DNA from 2 places in the Defluviitoga tunisiensis genome. Region 2 is predicted to be linked to the other one. Evidence: riboswitches for the same ligand, from Rfam matches in the RefSeq annotation. Region 2 holds a riboswitch; the other holds the start of a gene.
What was found. Region 2 has a riboswitch for S-adenosylmethionine ahead of DTL3_RS01050 (O-acetylhomoserine aminocarboxypropyltransferase/cysteine synthase family protein). Riboswitches for the same ligand answer to the same signal wherever they lie in the genome.
Positions count from the first base shown of each region.

Region 1: another riboswitch for S-adenosylmethionine. It lies ahead of DTL3_RS04300 (MetQ/NlpA family ABC transporter substrate-binding protein); the one in region 2 lies ahead of DTL3_RS01050 (O-acetylhomoserine aminocarboxypropyltransferase/cysteine synthase family protein).

Region 1 is NZ_LN824141.1:918,333-926,589, reverse strand. It holds gene DTL3_RS04325 (hypothetical protein) at 1-699, shown strand, start outside; gene DTL3_RS04320 (glycogen-binding domain-containing protein) at 735-2,009, shown strand; gene pgl (6-phosphogluconolactonase) at 2,215-2,943, opposite strand; gene zwf (glucose-6-phosphate dehydrogenase) at 2,933-4,489, opposite strand; gene DTL3_RS04305 (FprA family A-type flavoprotein) at 4,523-5,719, opposite strand; SAM riboswitch class I at 6,079-6,189, shown strand; gene DTL3_RS04300 (MetQ/NlpA family ABC transporter substrate-binding protein) at 6,588-7,409, shown strand; gene DTL3_RS04295 (methionine ABC transporter ATP-binding protein) at 7,439-8,257, shown strand, end outside.
Region 2 is NZ_LN824141.1:205,844-214,100, forward strand. It holds gene DTL3_RS01035 (helix-hairpin-helix domain-containing protein) at 1-1,250, opposite strand, end outside; gene DTL3_RS01040 (RluA family pseudouridine synthase) at 1,247-2,215, opposite strand; gene lspA (signal peptidase II) at 2,187-2,645, opposite strand; SAM riboswitch class I at 2,823-2,933, shown strand; gene DTL3_RS01050 (O-acetylhomoserine aminocarboxypropyltransferase/cysteine synthase family protein) at 3,063-4,379, shown strand; gene metA (homoserine O-acetyltransferase MetA) at 4,370-5,287, shown strand; gene DTL3_RS01060 (Gfo/Idh/MocA family protein) at 5,585-6,679, shown strand; gene DTL3_RS01065 (Gfo/Idh/MocA family protein) at 6,693-7,838, shown strand.

The DNA of each region.
Region 1 (8,257 bases), 710 kb from region 2:
GATTTTTCCTATAATTTCAACACAACGTATATTGCAGATGATTTCAATAAAAGTTATTCACCAGATAGTTTAGCGGAAAATATTTTCTTAGAAACCGCATACAAGAACGTTCGACTTACTAATAAATTAGAGCTTGAATTTGGTGAAGAAAACTACATTGATAGGTTGAGAACAAATTTATACATAAACAATTTTGAGTTATATGTTTCGCCAGACTTTGATGGATCATTTTCAGACTTTAATATAGATGGTTCTGAAATGTCAGTAACTTACAGTCATGACCTTTCTATTCCTTTTTTCACTTGGTACAAAGTTTCGTTGTATAAACAAGGACCAGAAGATGACTGGAAAGATATAAAGCATTATAAACCCTTTAGAGTATATTTAGAGGGGAATTATAAAGCACTTGGCTTTTCTGGTAATATGAAATATATCTTTGGTAACCCTGTGTCTGATGAATTCTTTCAAGCATTGGGTGAACTTTATTACATAGATATTTCAAGAAACATTAATCAATTTTCAGTCATGGGAAAATTGCAATTTATTCAAGGTATTGTAGAAAAACGTTTTACTGCATATGCAGAAGTTGGCTACAACCTTCCAAACGGTAACATAAAGTTCTATGTTGGAGATGGAGATTTTGAAAATACTTTACAATTCAAAAAACAAATCGGTGTAACAACCACTTTTTATTTCTAATTTTAAAACAATAGATAAATTTTGGAGGTGGCAAGATGAAAAAAATTATTTCTGTTATATTATTTTCTTTAATAATCGTATTTACCTTTTCAAAAGTTTACGTTGAGGATGGGATGGTCGTTTTTGAATATGAAGATAGAACTGCTAATAGCGTCTTTGTTGCTGGTTCTTTTAATAATTGGAGTACTAGTGCTTGGGAAATGGAATATTATGATGGAGTTTGGGTATACATAGCAGAATTACAGCCTGGCGTTTATGAATACAAATATGTTGTAAATGGAACAGATTGGTACGAAGATCCAGAATCCCCAGACTATGTTCCTGATCCATATGGTGGAAGAAATTCAAAATTTGAGTTAGTTTTAGAAGATGGGGAACTAAAAATCGTTGGGGCAGAGGCAAGAGAAGACAAAGCTTCTATTATCTCTGGAAAATATGAATTTGGCTTAAAAACAAAACTAGAAGATGATACGGTTTTTTTTGCAAGCCCGCAAGTAACAAACGAGGTTGTTTTAAGCATAAATCCTAATATACAAAATGCAGATTTGGAATTGAAGATAGGTGCTTCCTCTGACAATGATAGTTTTCAATTCAAAGTTTATGGAATGAAAGCTTTATGGATGCAAGAACACATTTCTTTGGGTGCTTTTTATAAAACAACGATAAACCCTAATTATAATTTTGATTATGAAAATCCTGAAACGAAACTTCCAGGATTTGGGTTCTTATTCAATTATGCGGATTTATACGCAGGTGTTGACTTACTAACTCAAGAAAATAAAGTTAAATTTTTGACATTTGCTGATTGCAGCTTTTATGATTTTAGGGTTGGCTTATTGTTTGATACCGTAGATGCAACATCGTTAGTTATTAGAGGAGAGGCTTATGACTTCTTCACAGAGTTCAATCTTGAAGATTGGGAATTTAACAGCGTTTTAGCAGGATACGAAAAAGAGGATAGCTTTGGGGCAAGTTTTTTATATGCTGCGTTGGATAAATCTTTAACGGTAAAAGGTTTTGGTGTTTACAAAGACTTTGATTTGGATGGCGCAGTATATTATGAAACAGAAGAAGATAATTTCTACGCCTTTAAGATAGGTGGCGGTTACACATTATTAGAAAGCTATAGAATAGGAGGAGACCTTTACTTTAACGGTGAGGGTAAGTCCGGATTTAATTTGAGCTTTAAACTAGAAAGCGAAGATTTTCCGGTTAAGGTAAAAGTAGGTTTTGGTAATGACATTAGAGTCGACGCAAAACCTTTCGATCCCGATAAATACTTCACATTATCTGTTGCGGCAGAATTTTAATCGTTTATTTTGTTGAAGTAATCCCCTTTTACTTTGTGTTATAGATTTAAAATTGAGAGGCTTTTTAACTTAAGCCTCTCATTTTTTACAACTTGTACCCTCAGAGCATGGGACTTGTGGAGCATCCCACGGTGACTATATATTCTGCTATAACTAATCATTAGCAAAAACTAATGACTTAGGCTAATCAACCGAGCTTGTATTTCTACAAGCCCCCGCCTCTAGGGGCGGTGGGTAATTGACATGAGAAAAAGTAAATTCTCCTTGCTTCTACCCTTGCAGCAGGGTATTTTTCTTTTGCTTTTTCTTTGTTTGTGATTATCTCATCTATAATATTCTTTTTATCATTATACGAACTTAAAAATAATATATTTTTTGCATTATTGAGAACTTTGTATGTAACTGTTATTCTTGGAACATATGGCTCTCCTGCTGGGGAAACAGGTGCTACTAATCGATTGTTTTCAGTTAGTAAATCGCTGTTTGGAAACAAAGATGCAGTATGGCCATCTTTCCCAATTCCAAGTAAGATAAGATCAAAAGCAGGTTCTTTACCTTGAAAAAAGTTGATTATTTCCTTTTCATATTCTTCCGCCGCTTTTTCAAGTGGTAGTTCAGTTTTTATTCGATAAATATTGTTTTGAGGTATATTTACCTTGGAAAGTAGCAATTTATAAGCCCATTTATAATTACTATCATCACTTTCTTTGTCGACGTATCTTTCATCAGCCCAAAACACAAAAACTCTTTCCCAATTGATTTTATCGTTGTAATCTTTAGCAATTTTTTCAAATAGTGGTTTTGGGGTGTTACCTCCAGAAAGCATAAGAGAAAATTGATTGTATTTGGTTATACTCTCTTTGTATATCTTAAATATCAAATTTGCTGATTCATCTAAAAACTCTTCTAAGCTTTCGAACAATTTAAAAACCATCTTCTATTTCTCCCTCAGCTTCTAAATCTCTCCATTCTCTGCCATCTCTAGCAATTAACTCATTTGCTTCTTTTGGTCCCCAACTGCCTGCTTCATAAAATAAAAGGCCTTTTTCTTTGTCTTGTTCCCATTTATTTAAAATTGGAGTCAATAATTTCCAAGCTAACTCCATCGCATCACTTCTTACAAATAAAGTTTGATCCCCAACCATCGCATCTAACAGCAATCTTTCATAGGCATCTGGCCCTTTAAAATTAAAGAATTCGTTGTATTTAAAGTCCATAGTTAAGGTATTTAAACATAACTTTGAACCGGGTTGCTTTGCCTGAATCTTCAAAGAAAATCCTTCGTCAGGTTGAATATTCAGTATCAAAACATTTTGTTCAAGTTCTACATTATTTTTGAAAAAAATCGAATGAGGAACCTCTTTAAAGATAATGGCAATCTCACTGATTTTCTTTTTTAATCTTTTTCCTGCACGTAAATAAAAAGGTACGCCACTCCATCTCCAATTGTCAATGAGAAATTTTCCAGCTACAAAGGTTTCAACGTAGGAGTTAGGATTCACATTCCGTTCCTCTCGGTAGCCAGGGACTTCTTTGCCGTTAACGGTTCCTCTGACATACTGACCTCTAACAAAATATTTATCAATTTCGTAAGTATCATACATGCGTATAGATTTTAGAAGTTTTGTTTTTTCATCCCGTACACTAGAATCCTCTAAAGAAGCTGGCGGTTCCATAGCAACCAACGTCAATAATTGTATCATATGATTTTGAAACATGTCCCTTAATAACCCGGCTTGTTCAAAATATCCTGCTCGATGCTCAATTCCTAGAGTTTCAGCCACTGTGATTTGAACGTTGTCTATATACTTGTAATTCCAAATTGGTTCAAATACAATATTTGCAAATCTAAGCATCATTATATTTTGAACAGTTTCTTTACCAAGATAATGATCTATTCGATATACTTGTGATTCTTTTAAGTACTTGTGTAATTCCTTATCTAATTCGATAGCAGTTTCTAAATTACTCCCAAATGGTTTTTCTATAATAACTCGGGAATAACCACCTGAGTTTTCTTTTGTTAGTTCAAACTGCCCTAACCGTCTTATAATTTCTAGATAGACACTTGGTGGCGTTGCTAGATAAAAAATATGATTTTGTTGTGTCTCAAACATCTTATCTAGAGAGTTTAATTTCTCTTGTAGTAACTTGTAAAGTGAATCATCGTCGTAGTTACCTGATATATAAAATATTCTTTCTATAAACGATAAGACGCTATTTAGAGCTTCGTTTTCATTTAAAAGCCACCTTTTTATTTCATTCCTGTATTCTTCATCAGTATACTTTGTTCTTGCAACCCCCAACAGGTAAAATTGTTTCGGTAGCAACTCTTTTTTAAATAAGGCAAATATTGAAGGAATTAATTTTCTAAACGTGAGGTCGCCAGACGCTCCAAAGATGATGATAGATGAGGGTCCGGGCCTTACTTCTTCACATATTTGAGCCCTTGTTAAACTTTTTTTAATTAATTGTTCCATAGATTTTTCACCTCAACGAGTACTTATTGCTTTTTACGAGTTAATTTCTCTTGCCATAGCCTTTGCTAATTCATCTAACTTTTTAAAATCTTCAGATTTAGCAGACAACTTCGCCTCAACTGGTTCATATACTAAAGGCCATTTCATCTGTTCGTTGTATTTAACTAAAGTAGAAACCCCTCCTCCACTCCAACCATAAGTTCCAAATATTCCTAAAACGTGGTTCTTTATGTCATTGTGAGCTAACCACTGTACTAACGATTCCATGTAAGGAAATAACCCTTGATTATATGTACAACTCCCTAATATTACACCTTTGTACTTCCATATTTCATTGATAATATAAGAAATATGCGTTTTTGATACACTCATTATTTTTATCTCTTTTATTCCTTCTTCTGCTAACCTTCTTGCAACATATTCGGCCATTTCTTCTGTATTTCCGTACATAGAGCCATATGCAATTACTACACCTTTTTCTGTTTCACATCTACTCCATTTATCGTACAAATCTATGATTCTTTTTGGATCTTTTCTCCAAACAGGACCATGAGTTGCTGCAATTATATCTATATCAATGTTTGCATCTTTTAACTTGTTTAAAGCCCTTTGAACCATCTTTGTGTATTTTCCAATAATATTCGAAAAATATCTTCTTATCTCATCTTCAAAAAAATCGATTCTTACTTCATCATCAAAAATCCCGCCATCTAAAGTTCCAAATCCACCAAAGGCATCTCCTGAAAAAAGTATCTTATCTTTTTCATCATACGTCATCATAGTTTCAGGCCAGTGAACCATTGGTGTGAGATAAAATTTCAATGTATGCTTACCTAAATTTAAAACAGAACCATCTTTTATTTCTTGAAAATTGTCTTCTACCTTGTATAGATCCTTAATAAATTGAAAGGTAGTCTTGTTTCCTACAATTTTAATTCCAGGAAATTCTTGTAATAATTCAGGAATAGAACCTGAGTGATCGGGCTCCATATGGTTTATTATTAAGTAATCCAAAGCCCTACCATTAAGAAGATGTCTGATCTTATCAAAAAATTCTGAGATTTTACTTTCTTTAACAGTATCTATCAATGCTGTTTTCTCATCTAAAATTAAATAAGAATTATAACTTACACCTTTATCAAGAGGCCAAAGATTTTCAAAAAGTGCTGTATCTCTGTCATTAACACCTACATAATAAATATCATCGGTAATTTTTACAGAACTATTCATAACTATCTCCTCCTAAAATCATTATTATACTCAGTTTAGAAATTCTAAAAAGCTCATTTTACATACGTTTTGTATTTGATTTTGTTACAAAATACCCCACCGACTTCTAATCTTCTCTAATTCTTAATTTCTTTAACATGTTGGGTGCTTGTACAAATAAAATGGGGGGAGGGATTCGCTCTGGACCAACTCTAAATTTAACGTTATTAATCCACGTTTCTAATGATTATTATAACATAATAATCATTAAAATATTGAACAATTCTTAAAAAACTCATGTAAACTTTTACTTTTATTTTTTCTATCTCCTTGACATTGCCAACTAAATATGTTATGATTGAAAAAATAAATAGATGATTTCCTTATCAAGAGTGGTGGAGGGACTGGCCCTGTGAAACCACGGCAACCTGCATAAAAACAATTTATGCAAAGGTGCCAAATCCTGCAGGAAGTTTTCCGGGAGATAAGGAGAGGGAAAATAAGAAAATAATTAACCTCTTCCAAGCAATAACCGGAAGAGGTTTTTTTGTACCTTGCGAATATTACTCTACAGTCAAAATAAATGTTACAAAATCTGGAGTTTAGTGGATTACAGGGCGGCAGCCCTAACAACTTATCTATAATTTCCACTTATAATACAAAAATAAGAACGCTTTAATTACAATATTGGAATATTTAGCGGGTTACAGGGCGGCAGCCCTAACAACTTATCCATAATTTTCCACTTATAATACAAAAATAAGAACGCTTTAATTACAATATTGGAATATTTAGCGGGTTACAGGGCGGCAGCCCTAACAATTTATCCATAATTTTCCGCTTATAATACAAAAATAAGAACGTAATTAATCACTAGGAGGGAGATTAAATGAAAAAGAGTAAAACATTAGGAAAGGTTTTTGTATCACTGATTCTTCTTGTAGTATTATTTTCTGTTGTTGGATTTTCTGCAGCAAAAAGTAAGAGTTTTAAAGTTGGTGCCTCTCCAGTTCCACATGCAGAAATTTTAGAATTCGTCAAAGATGATTTCGAACAAAAAACCGGGGTTAAATTAGACATCATTATTTTTACTGATTATGTTCAACCAAATCTAGCTCTAGCAGACGGTTCAATTGATGCAAATTATTTTCAACATGAACCATACTTACTAACCTTTGTCAAAGAACGTAAAATTGAAGGTTTAGTCTGTGCTGCAAAGATTCATGTTGAACCTATGGGTTTTTACCTAAAAAAGGATTTAAAAGACCTTAAAAAAGGCGATATAATTATAATTCCAAATGATGTTACTAATGAAGGAAGGGCTCTTTTGCTTTTGGAACAACATGACTTAATAAAACTTAGAGAAAGAGAAGATCCTTTAGTTGCTACAGTAAAAGACATAGTTGAAAATCCATATAATTTGACCTTTAAAGAACTTGAAGCGCCTTATTTACCAAGAACATACAAAACCGATAAAAACGTAGTTGGTGCAGTAATAAACACAAATTATGCAATGGAAGCTGATTTAAATCCTCTAAAAGATGCTGTGTTTTTTGAGGGAGCAGAATCTCCATACGCAAATATAATAGCTGTTCGCGAGGAAAGACTAAACGATGAATTAGTTAAGGCTCTAATAGAAGTTTTAACAACTGATAAAGTCAGAAATTTTATACTCGAAAAATATAATGGAGCTGTAGTCCCTGTTTTTTAGTTAATTTTAATATAAAAGGAGATAGGTAATTGTTAGAAATAAAAGACTTAAACCTAATATACGAAGATAATTACCATGTTCTAAAGGATATTAACTTTAAAGTTGAAGATGGAGAAATCGTTGGCATTATTGGGCTTTCTGGAGCAGGAAAAACATCTCTTTTGAGAACCTTGAACCTGCTCCAGGTTCCTACTTCTGGTAAAATCTTATTAGACGGTGTAGATCTAACATCTTTAGATAAAGAAGAGTTACGAAAGATTAGAAAAAAAATTAGCATAGTATTTCAACACTTTAATCTATTAAGCTCTAGAACAGTCTTTCAAAATGTTGCTTTACCACTTGAAATTGAAGATCTTTCAAAAAAAGAAATTGAAGAAAAAGTGAATAAAATGCTTGAAAGCATGAATCTTATCCCAAGAAAAGACGCCTATCCATCACAATTATCTGGTGGTGAAAAACAAAGAACTGCTATAGCTCGAGCACTAATAAGTAATCCTGATATTATATTGTTCGATGAACCAACTTCATCGCTAGATCCTAAGACTACTCAAAAGATACTTGATTTGATTTTGGAAATTAACCAATCTACTAGGAAATCTATATTAATCGTAACTCATGAAATGGACGTGATTAAAAAAATTTGTGACAAAGTAGTATATTTAAAAAATGGTTATGTAAACTTTGTAGGGCCTGTTCACGAATTTTTCATTGAAAAAGAAACAGAATTAAACAATGAATTTTATCAAGAAATCAATATTGACTGGAGCAAGACTTGGGAGATGGTACGAAATAAAAATCAAAAGCTATTAAAAATAGTATTTTGGGGAAGTAAAACCCACGAGCCTGTT
Region 2 (8,257 bases):
TTTGAGGTATCTTCTAAATTTTCATATTCTTCCTTTGCTTCTATTTTTTTTAAAAAAGATAGTGTATCTAACGAAAGAACATCAAATTTTTCAACACCCACAAGCTTCAAATCTGACATTTCCCACTCAAGTATAGGTATACTTCTTTGTTCTAAAGGTCCAAAGGTTCTCAGATCATCATCTGATATAACTAAACCTGCTGCGTGCGTTGATTCTGCAGTTTCTAAACCTTCTAAATAGTACGCTAAGATATAGAAAATTTTTTCTTTATTGGTATAATTTGATAGTTTATTCAGGTTTTCTTTACTTCTAATTGGAGGTAATAACTGAAGGTCGGTAGAATAGCCTAGTAATTCTTCACTCTTTTTTAAAGCAGACCTAACTTTCATTGTAGAATAAGTCCGTATTTGAACAACATTATAAAATCCCATATTTCCTTGTAATGTTTTTATAAGTTCGTTTCTTCTCTCTGCATCAACGTCTATATCTATATCAGGAAGCTCATGTCTATATTCATTTAAAAATCTTTCAAATAATAATCCATATTTCAGTGGATTAACCTTAGTTATACCTAACTTATAAACTAAAAAAGAGCCAACAGCTGAGCCCCTTCCAGGTCCTATTAATATACCTTTTTGGGCGGCAGCTTCTATTATTTCTTTTACTGTTAATATATAATTCTCAACTCTTAATTTTTTAACTGTACTTAATTCATAAGCTAATCTTTTTTTCTCTATATCCGTCATTTTAATATCTTTAAAATAATCAATAAGATTTTTTTCTCTAACCCTATACTCTTTAAATGTGTATTCTTTTAAATTATAATAGGTCTCCTCATCGCCAATGAAAGCAAGCTCGTTCTGATATTTTAGCACATCTTTTACACACCATGATTCAGGATCTTTAAAAATTTTCTTTAAACCATCTATTGGATACCTTACATAAGGTAAACTTAAATCGATCTCTTTTAAATTTAAATTGTTAATAAGTTTGTTATAATGCATTATTGCTTGCTTGATATCTTCATTATTTTTAATAAAAAACTTCTTATTATTTGTTTCGTATAAAATAATTGGCTTAATCTTGTACTTTTGACATAAATAAATAAATCTCAGCCAAGATTTAGGATGAGATTCAGATAATACTATGCATTTAAAACCATATTTTTTGGCCAAAACAAAAAGATCTTTTATTTGAAGATAAGACTTACCTATCGATTTTGAAGTTTCTACAGGACCTAATATTTTCAATTGCTGTCCCCCAAATCATTACTGAAATTCATTAAAACTTTTTTAAAATCTTCTGGTAAAGGAGCTAAAAACTCCATCCACTTTCCATTTCTCGGATGATAAATTCCTAGTTTCAATGCATGAAGCATTTGTCTTTCAATAGGAATTTTCACAGACTTTTCAAACTTATTTTTACCATACAATGTATCACCTACAACTGGATTTCCTATATATTTAAAATGAACTCTTATTTGATGTGTTCTACCCGTTTCAATTTGTACCCATACTAAAGATGCAAGACTATTAAATTCCTTTAATACTTTGTAAAAAGTTACAGCTTCTCGCCCATTAAAAACAACCGCTCTTTTCTGTCTTGAAGTAGGGTGCCTTCCTAAAGGTAAAGTTATTTCACCTTCTTTTTCTTTTAAAAGACCTCTTACAATGGTTAAATAGATTTTTTTAGTTTTTCGCTCTTTAAATTGCTCAGATAAAAAACTTTTTGAATAACTGTTTTTACCTACAACCAGTACCCCAGAAGTATCTTTGTCAAGTCTATGCACTATTCCTAGACGATTTGGATCATCTCCTATTTTATCGAAATCTTTTATATGATACATTAATGCATTAACCAACGTTCCACTTCTAATTTTATTTGTTGGATGTACCAAAAGGCCTGCGGGCTTATTGATTACTATTATATCTTCATCTTCATATAAAATATCTAAAGGTATATTTTCTGGGGATATCGAGTCTTCTTCATTCATATGATCAGATATTTCTAAATTATCCAGACAAATTACGATTTCATCGCCTTTTTTTACAAGGTAATGAGACTTTTTTATGCCGCCATTAACGGTAACAGCCCCACGTTTTATCAATTCTTGAATCATATTTCTAGAAACTTTTATAGGAAGCTTTTCTAAAACAAACAAGTCCAATCTTTTTTGATCGTCCCCTTCATTTACTTTGTAAATCACTTTTTCCATGTAAACTCCTCCGAACAAGATGGTACAATAAAATTATTCCTCCAAACGTGATAAAAATGTCCGCAATATTAAATACAGTAAAATCTTGCCAAGATATTATATCAACAACATAACCTAATCTAATTCTATCAAAGATATTACCCAAGGCTCCACTGATTATGAAACACATACCTAAATCAAATGAAAAATTGAATATGTGGTTACTCCTTAAATACTGTTCCCTAAAAAAATAAAGAAATGTGACAATAATTGTTGCTATTATTCCATGAATAAGAGCCTTGCCCCTAAAAAGTCCGAATGCAACTCCTGTATTTTCAACATAAGTTAATTCAAAAATGCCTATTTTTATGGGATTATGAACTAAAATAGTTTCAGCTGTTTTTTTCGTTATTTGATCAAAAAATATAATAATTGGAATAAGCCAAGACATTATCTAACCCCTTTCTCATCTATTTCATCTAAAATTATTAATTCATATGATTATAACATTTTAAAATAACACTTGTTTCTAATTAAAGTTAACAATTTTAATTTGTTACATGATTTATAAGTTAACTTGACATTGATAATAAATTGTGTTAAAATTTATCAAAATTAATAAATTTATACCTTATCGAGAGTGGTGGAGGGACTGGCCCTGTGAAACCACGGCAACCTACATAAATAATCTTTATGTGAAGGTGCCAAATCCTGCAGAAATAATTCTGAGAGATAAGGAGAGGAAAATAAAAAATAAACCTCTTCTCGTCTTAAGAAGAGGTTTTTTATTTTTTTAAAAAATGGACATAAGGTTTTTGATTTTTAAAGATTCATGCATAAAACCCCAAACTTTTAAGGAGGAATAAAAATGGCAAAAAAGAATTACAAATTTGATACTTTAATGATCCACGCCGGGTACAATTCAGATCCTACAACTGGTTCAAATGTTGTTCCCATCTATCAGACATCCTCTTATATGTTTAAAGATACTAATCATGCAGTTAGTCTCTTTTCTTTGGAAGAAAGTGGCAATATTTATACAAGAATGGAAAACCCAACCACAGAGGTTTTAGAAAAGCGAATTGCTACTTTGGAAGCAGGAGTGGGGGCCCTGGCTACTGCATCGGGTCAAGCCGCTGAAACAATATCGGTATTAAATATTACAAAATCCGGAGACGAAATCTTGTGCAGTAGTTCTTTATATGGTGGAACATTTACATTATTCAAAAATACACTTGGAAGATTAGGAATTAAAACAATTTTTTTTGACGTTACAGACCTTGATATGTTACATAAGAAAATCTCAAAAAAAACAAAGTTAATTTACGTTGAAACCATTGGTAATCCTGAATTGTCTGTACCAGATTTTGAAAAAATAGCAAAAATAGCACATGAAAATGGGATTCCCTTAATTGTAGATAATACATTTGCCACACCATTTTTATGTAAACCTTTCGAATTTGGCGCTGATATTATAATTCATTCTCTAACTAAATATATAAATGGTCATGGTACTTGTATTGGTGGAATTATTGTAGATAGTGGCAAATTCGATTGGAACAACGGAAAGTTTCCTGAATTAAGTGAACCAGATCCAGCATTTCACGGAGTAAACTTTTTCGAAAAATTCGGAAATAGGGCATATATTCAAAAAGCCAGGTCTCAATTTTTAAGAGACATAGGAAGTACTATTAGCCCTATTAATTCTTTTTTGATATTGCAAGGGTTAGAAACCTTAAGTTTAAGGATGCAAAGACATTGCTCAAATGCATTGCAAATAGCTCAGTACTTGCAAAATGACCCAAGGGTCAATTGGGTTATTTATCCAGGATTAGAAAATCATAAAACGCATGTAAACTCAAAAAAATATTTAAAGAATGGTTTTGGGGGGATCTTAACCTTTGGATTAAAAGGGGGATTAGAAGCAGGAAAACAATTTATAGAACACTTAGAACTCTTTCAACATGTTGCTAATGTTGGAGATGTTAGATCTTTAGCGATTCATCCTGCTAGTACCACTCACCAACAACTAACTAAAGAAGAACAACTTGCCTCTGGGGTTACTGAGGATATGATAAGACTATCTATAGGATTGGAAGATGTTATAGATTTAATAGAAGATATAAATCAATCCCTAACTAAAGCTACTACATTTCAAGGAGAATTAGGAAATAAATGCCTATAAACATACCGGCAAATTTACCAGCCGGTGAAATATTAAAAAAAGAAAATGTTTTTGTAATGTATCATGATAGGGCTATTCATCAAGATATTAGACCTTTGGAAATTATTATTCTAAATTTGATGCCTACAAAAGTTGTCACAGAAACTCAAATTCTTAGACTTTTAGGGAATACCCCTTTGCAAGTGAAAGTAAGCTTGTTAAGAATGATCACACATAAATCTAAGAACACTTCAGAGGAGTATTTGAGTACTTTTTATACAACATTACTTGAAATTAAATATAAAAAGTTTGACGGATTAATTATTACAGGGGCACCTGTTGAAACCTTAAACTTTGAAGATGTTGATTATTGGGAAGAATTAAAAGATGTTATGAGTTGGTCTAAAAATAATGTTTTTTCTACTCTACATATTTGTTGGGGTGCTCAGGCAGGGCTATATTTTCATTATGGTATCAATAAATACCCCGTTAATAAAAAAATATTTGGTGTTTTTGAACATACTTTAAACGATAAAAGTTGCAAATTGGTAAGAGGTTTTGATGATATATTTTGGGTTCCTCATTCAAGACATACAGAAATCAAACGTCAGGACATAGAACCTATCCCTGATTTAAATATTATCTCTGAATCGAAGGATGCGGGCGTGTATTTAATTGAAAGAAAAGATGGAAGACAAGTTTTTGTAACAGGTCATCCAGAATACGACCCAATAATTTTGAAACATGAGTACGAAAGAGACATAAACAAAGGAATGGATATACCACTACCAAAAAATTATTTCCCAAATGATGACCCTAATAGCAAACCTATTGTTAGATGGAGAAGCCATGCCTACCTTTTATTTAGCAACTGGTTAAATTATTATGTATATCAAGAGACACCATATGAAATTGATAACATTAGTTAATTCTGTTTCACTTGTCTGCATTCATTTTTCCTTCAGTTATAAATATTATATAATTGAATAAATACTTTAGAAATGAAAATTCTCTAAAAATAAAATTTTGATTTTATAATGGGTCAGGGTCAGAACCCTCACCCCTTTTCTAGCTACAAGTACCGAAAAGTTTAAAGAAATTAAGCCTTAGTGTGTATTAATATTGAGATAATATTTTATAAAAATGATTAAATCCAAAACATAAATATAATAAGGCTTTGGAATTTTTGAAGACGGTAAACATCAAATCTTAGGAGGAAAAATTAAATGGATGGTCAATTAACCTATGGGATGGTAGGTGGAGCATTAGATTCAATGATTGGAGAATCTCATAGAAATGCTATTTTATTGGATGGAAGGGCTAAAATTGTTAGTGGTTGTTTCTCAAGAAATTTTAAAAAAACACTTCTAACTGGTCAAAAATGGAAAATAAAAAGAGACAGACTATACAGAGATTACCAGCAAATGGTAATTGAAGAAAGTAGAAGAAAACCAAAAATAGATTTTGTGGTTATTGCAACACCCAATATTTCTCATTATGAAATAGCTAAAGCTTTTCTAGAAAAAGGAATAAATGTTGCATGTGAAAAGCCATTAACCACAACTTTACAAGAAGCTGAACACTTGAAAAAGATAGCGAACCAACTTGATTTATTGGTTTGTGTTACTTATTCTTATACAGCTTTTCCTGTAATTCCAATAGCAAGAAAAATAATTCGATCTGGAGAAATAGGTTCAATAAGAATGGTAAATGCTCAATATCTTCAGGGATGGCTGGCTAAACCCCTAGAAAATGAAAATAAACAATCTAACTGGCGTTTAGATCCTTCTCAAAGTGGTTTGTCAAACACAACTGCTGATATTGGAAGTCACGTGGAAAATATGATTTCTTACTTAATAGAAAAGGATATTCAATCTTTATGTGCAAAATTAGATACATTTGTTAAACCCAGAAAACTAGAAGACAACTCAATTGTAATGGTTAATTTTAAAGATGGTGCAAGAGGAATTTACTGCATGTCACAGATCGCAATGGGAGAAAAAAATAACTTTAATTTTTCAATTTATGGTTCTAAAGGAAGTTTAAAATGGAGCTATGAACATGCTAATACATTAAATATAATATTTGAAGATTCTTATAAACTAATAAAAAAGGAAGATAAAATTTTAGATGGGACTAATGAAGGTTTTAAAAATCTATATTCACTTTTCATTACTGACTTAATAAATAAAAAAAATGGCAAAAAAATCACTAATTCTAATGCTCATTTTCAAAGTATTAATTCTGGTGTAAGAGGTATGAAATTTATAGAAAAATGTCTAGAAAGTAATAAAAAAGGTACATGGGTAAAATTTAATTAGAGGAGGAAATAATATGACTAAAAAGCTTACTTACGGTATGGTTGGGGGAGGTAAGGGATCCCAAATTGGCACTATTCATAGAAAAGCTTTAAATCTCCATGGCAAGGTAGAACTAGTTGCTGGATCTTTTTCAAGAAATTTTAAAAATACCTTGATTACTGGTAGAGAACTAAAGTTAGATGAAAAAAGGCTGTACAATAATTACGTAGAAATGGCAGAAAAAGAGAGTAAACGAAATGATAAAATTGATTTTGTTGTGATAGTAACGCCTAATAATTCCCATTACGATATAGCAAAAAGCTTTCTAGAAAATGGGATAAATGTTATGTGTGAAAAACCTTTAACAGTAACATTGAACCAAGCCTTAGAATTGCAAAAATTAGCAAACAAAAATAACTTACTTTTTGCGGTTTCTTACGCATATACTGGTTACTCAATGATTAGATATGCAAGAGAATTAGTTAAAAGCGGTAAAATAGGTGAGGTAAGATTTGTCAATTCTCAATATATAAGCGAATGGATGGCAAAAGTTCCCTTTATAGGAAAAGTTCCTCGTCATGAATGGAGATCTGATCCTGATATTTCTGGTTTATCAAATTGCGTTGCTGACATAGGAGTTCATGTAGAAAATTTGATTTCTTATGTAACTAATCTTAAAATCCATTCTTTATGCGCCCGAATGGATAAATTTATAGAAAAAGATAGACTAGACGATAATGCCTCTATTCTTGTAAACTACGACAATAATTCAAAAGGCATATATTGGACTTCACAAATCACTATTGGTCATGAAAATAACCTAAATTTTGGTATATACGGTACAAAAGGTTCTATAGAATGGTCTCAAGAGCGTGCAAATTATTTAAGGTTATCAACAATTGATGAGCCCTTTAAAATAATATCTAGAGGAAATGATAAAGTAAGTGATCATATAAAAGATGAATATGTAGCCCCCGGGGGACATCAAGAAGGATATGTTGAGGCATTTGCTAGAATTTATGATAAATTTGTTGACGCTATATATAAAAGAAAACAAGGTGAAATTCTTACGCCTTCAGACATCGATTTTCCTACGGTAGAAGATGGTGTTCAAGGGATGCGTTTCGTAGAAAAATGTTTGGAAAGTTCAAACCAAGGTGGTGTGTGGGTTAATTTTTAATCACCATTTTATATTCTTCAACAAATTATACTTATTACTTATAAAGTAATAAGTATATAAAAAGTAATATATTTTTCAGATTTTTTTAAACCAATATATTTAAAAATATGATAGAATGTTTAAAATTTTGCTGATTTCGCAAGTGATTTTTTTAACTTATTCGCTACTTAATAAATAGGCACACCTTCAAATAAGACTTTAAAATTTTTAAAATGAGGTTTAGATAAGGTCTTTAGAAATGAAGATTTTTTAAAAGTAAGCGTTTGAATTTATAACGGGTCAAGGGCGGAGCCCTCCCCCTGCCTCGGTACAAGTACCAAAAAAGTCAAAAAATTTAGAATTAGTAAGGATTAGAACTGAGAAGATATTTTGTAATAAAATCAATTCTAAAACATATATATAATAATGATTTAGAATTT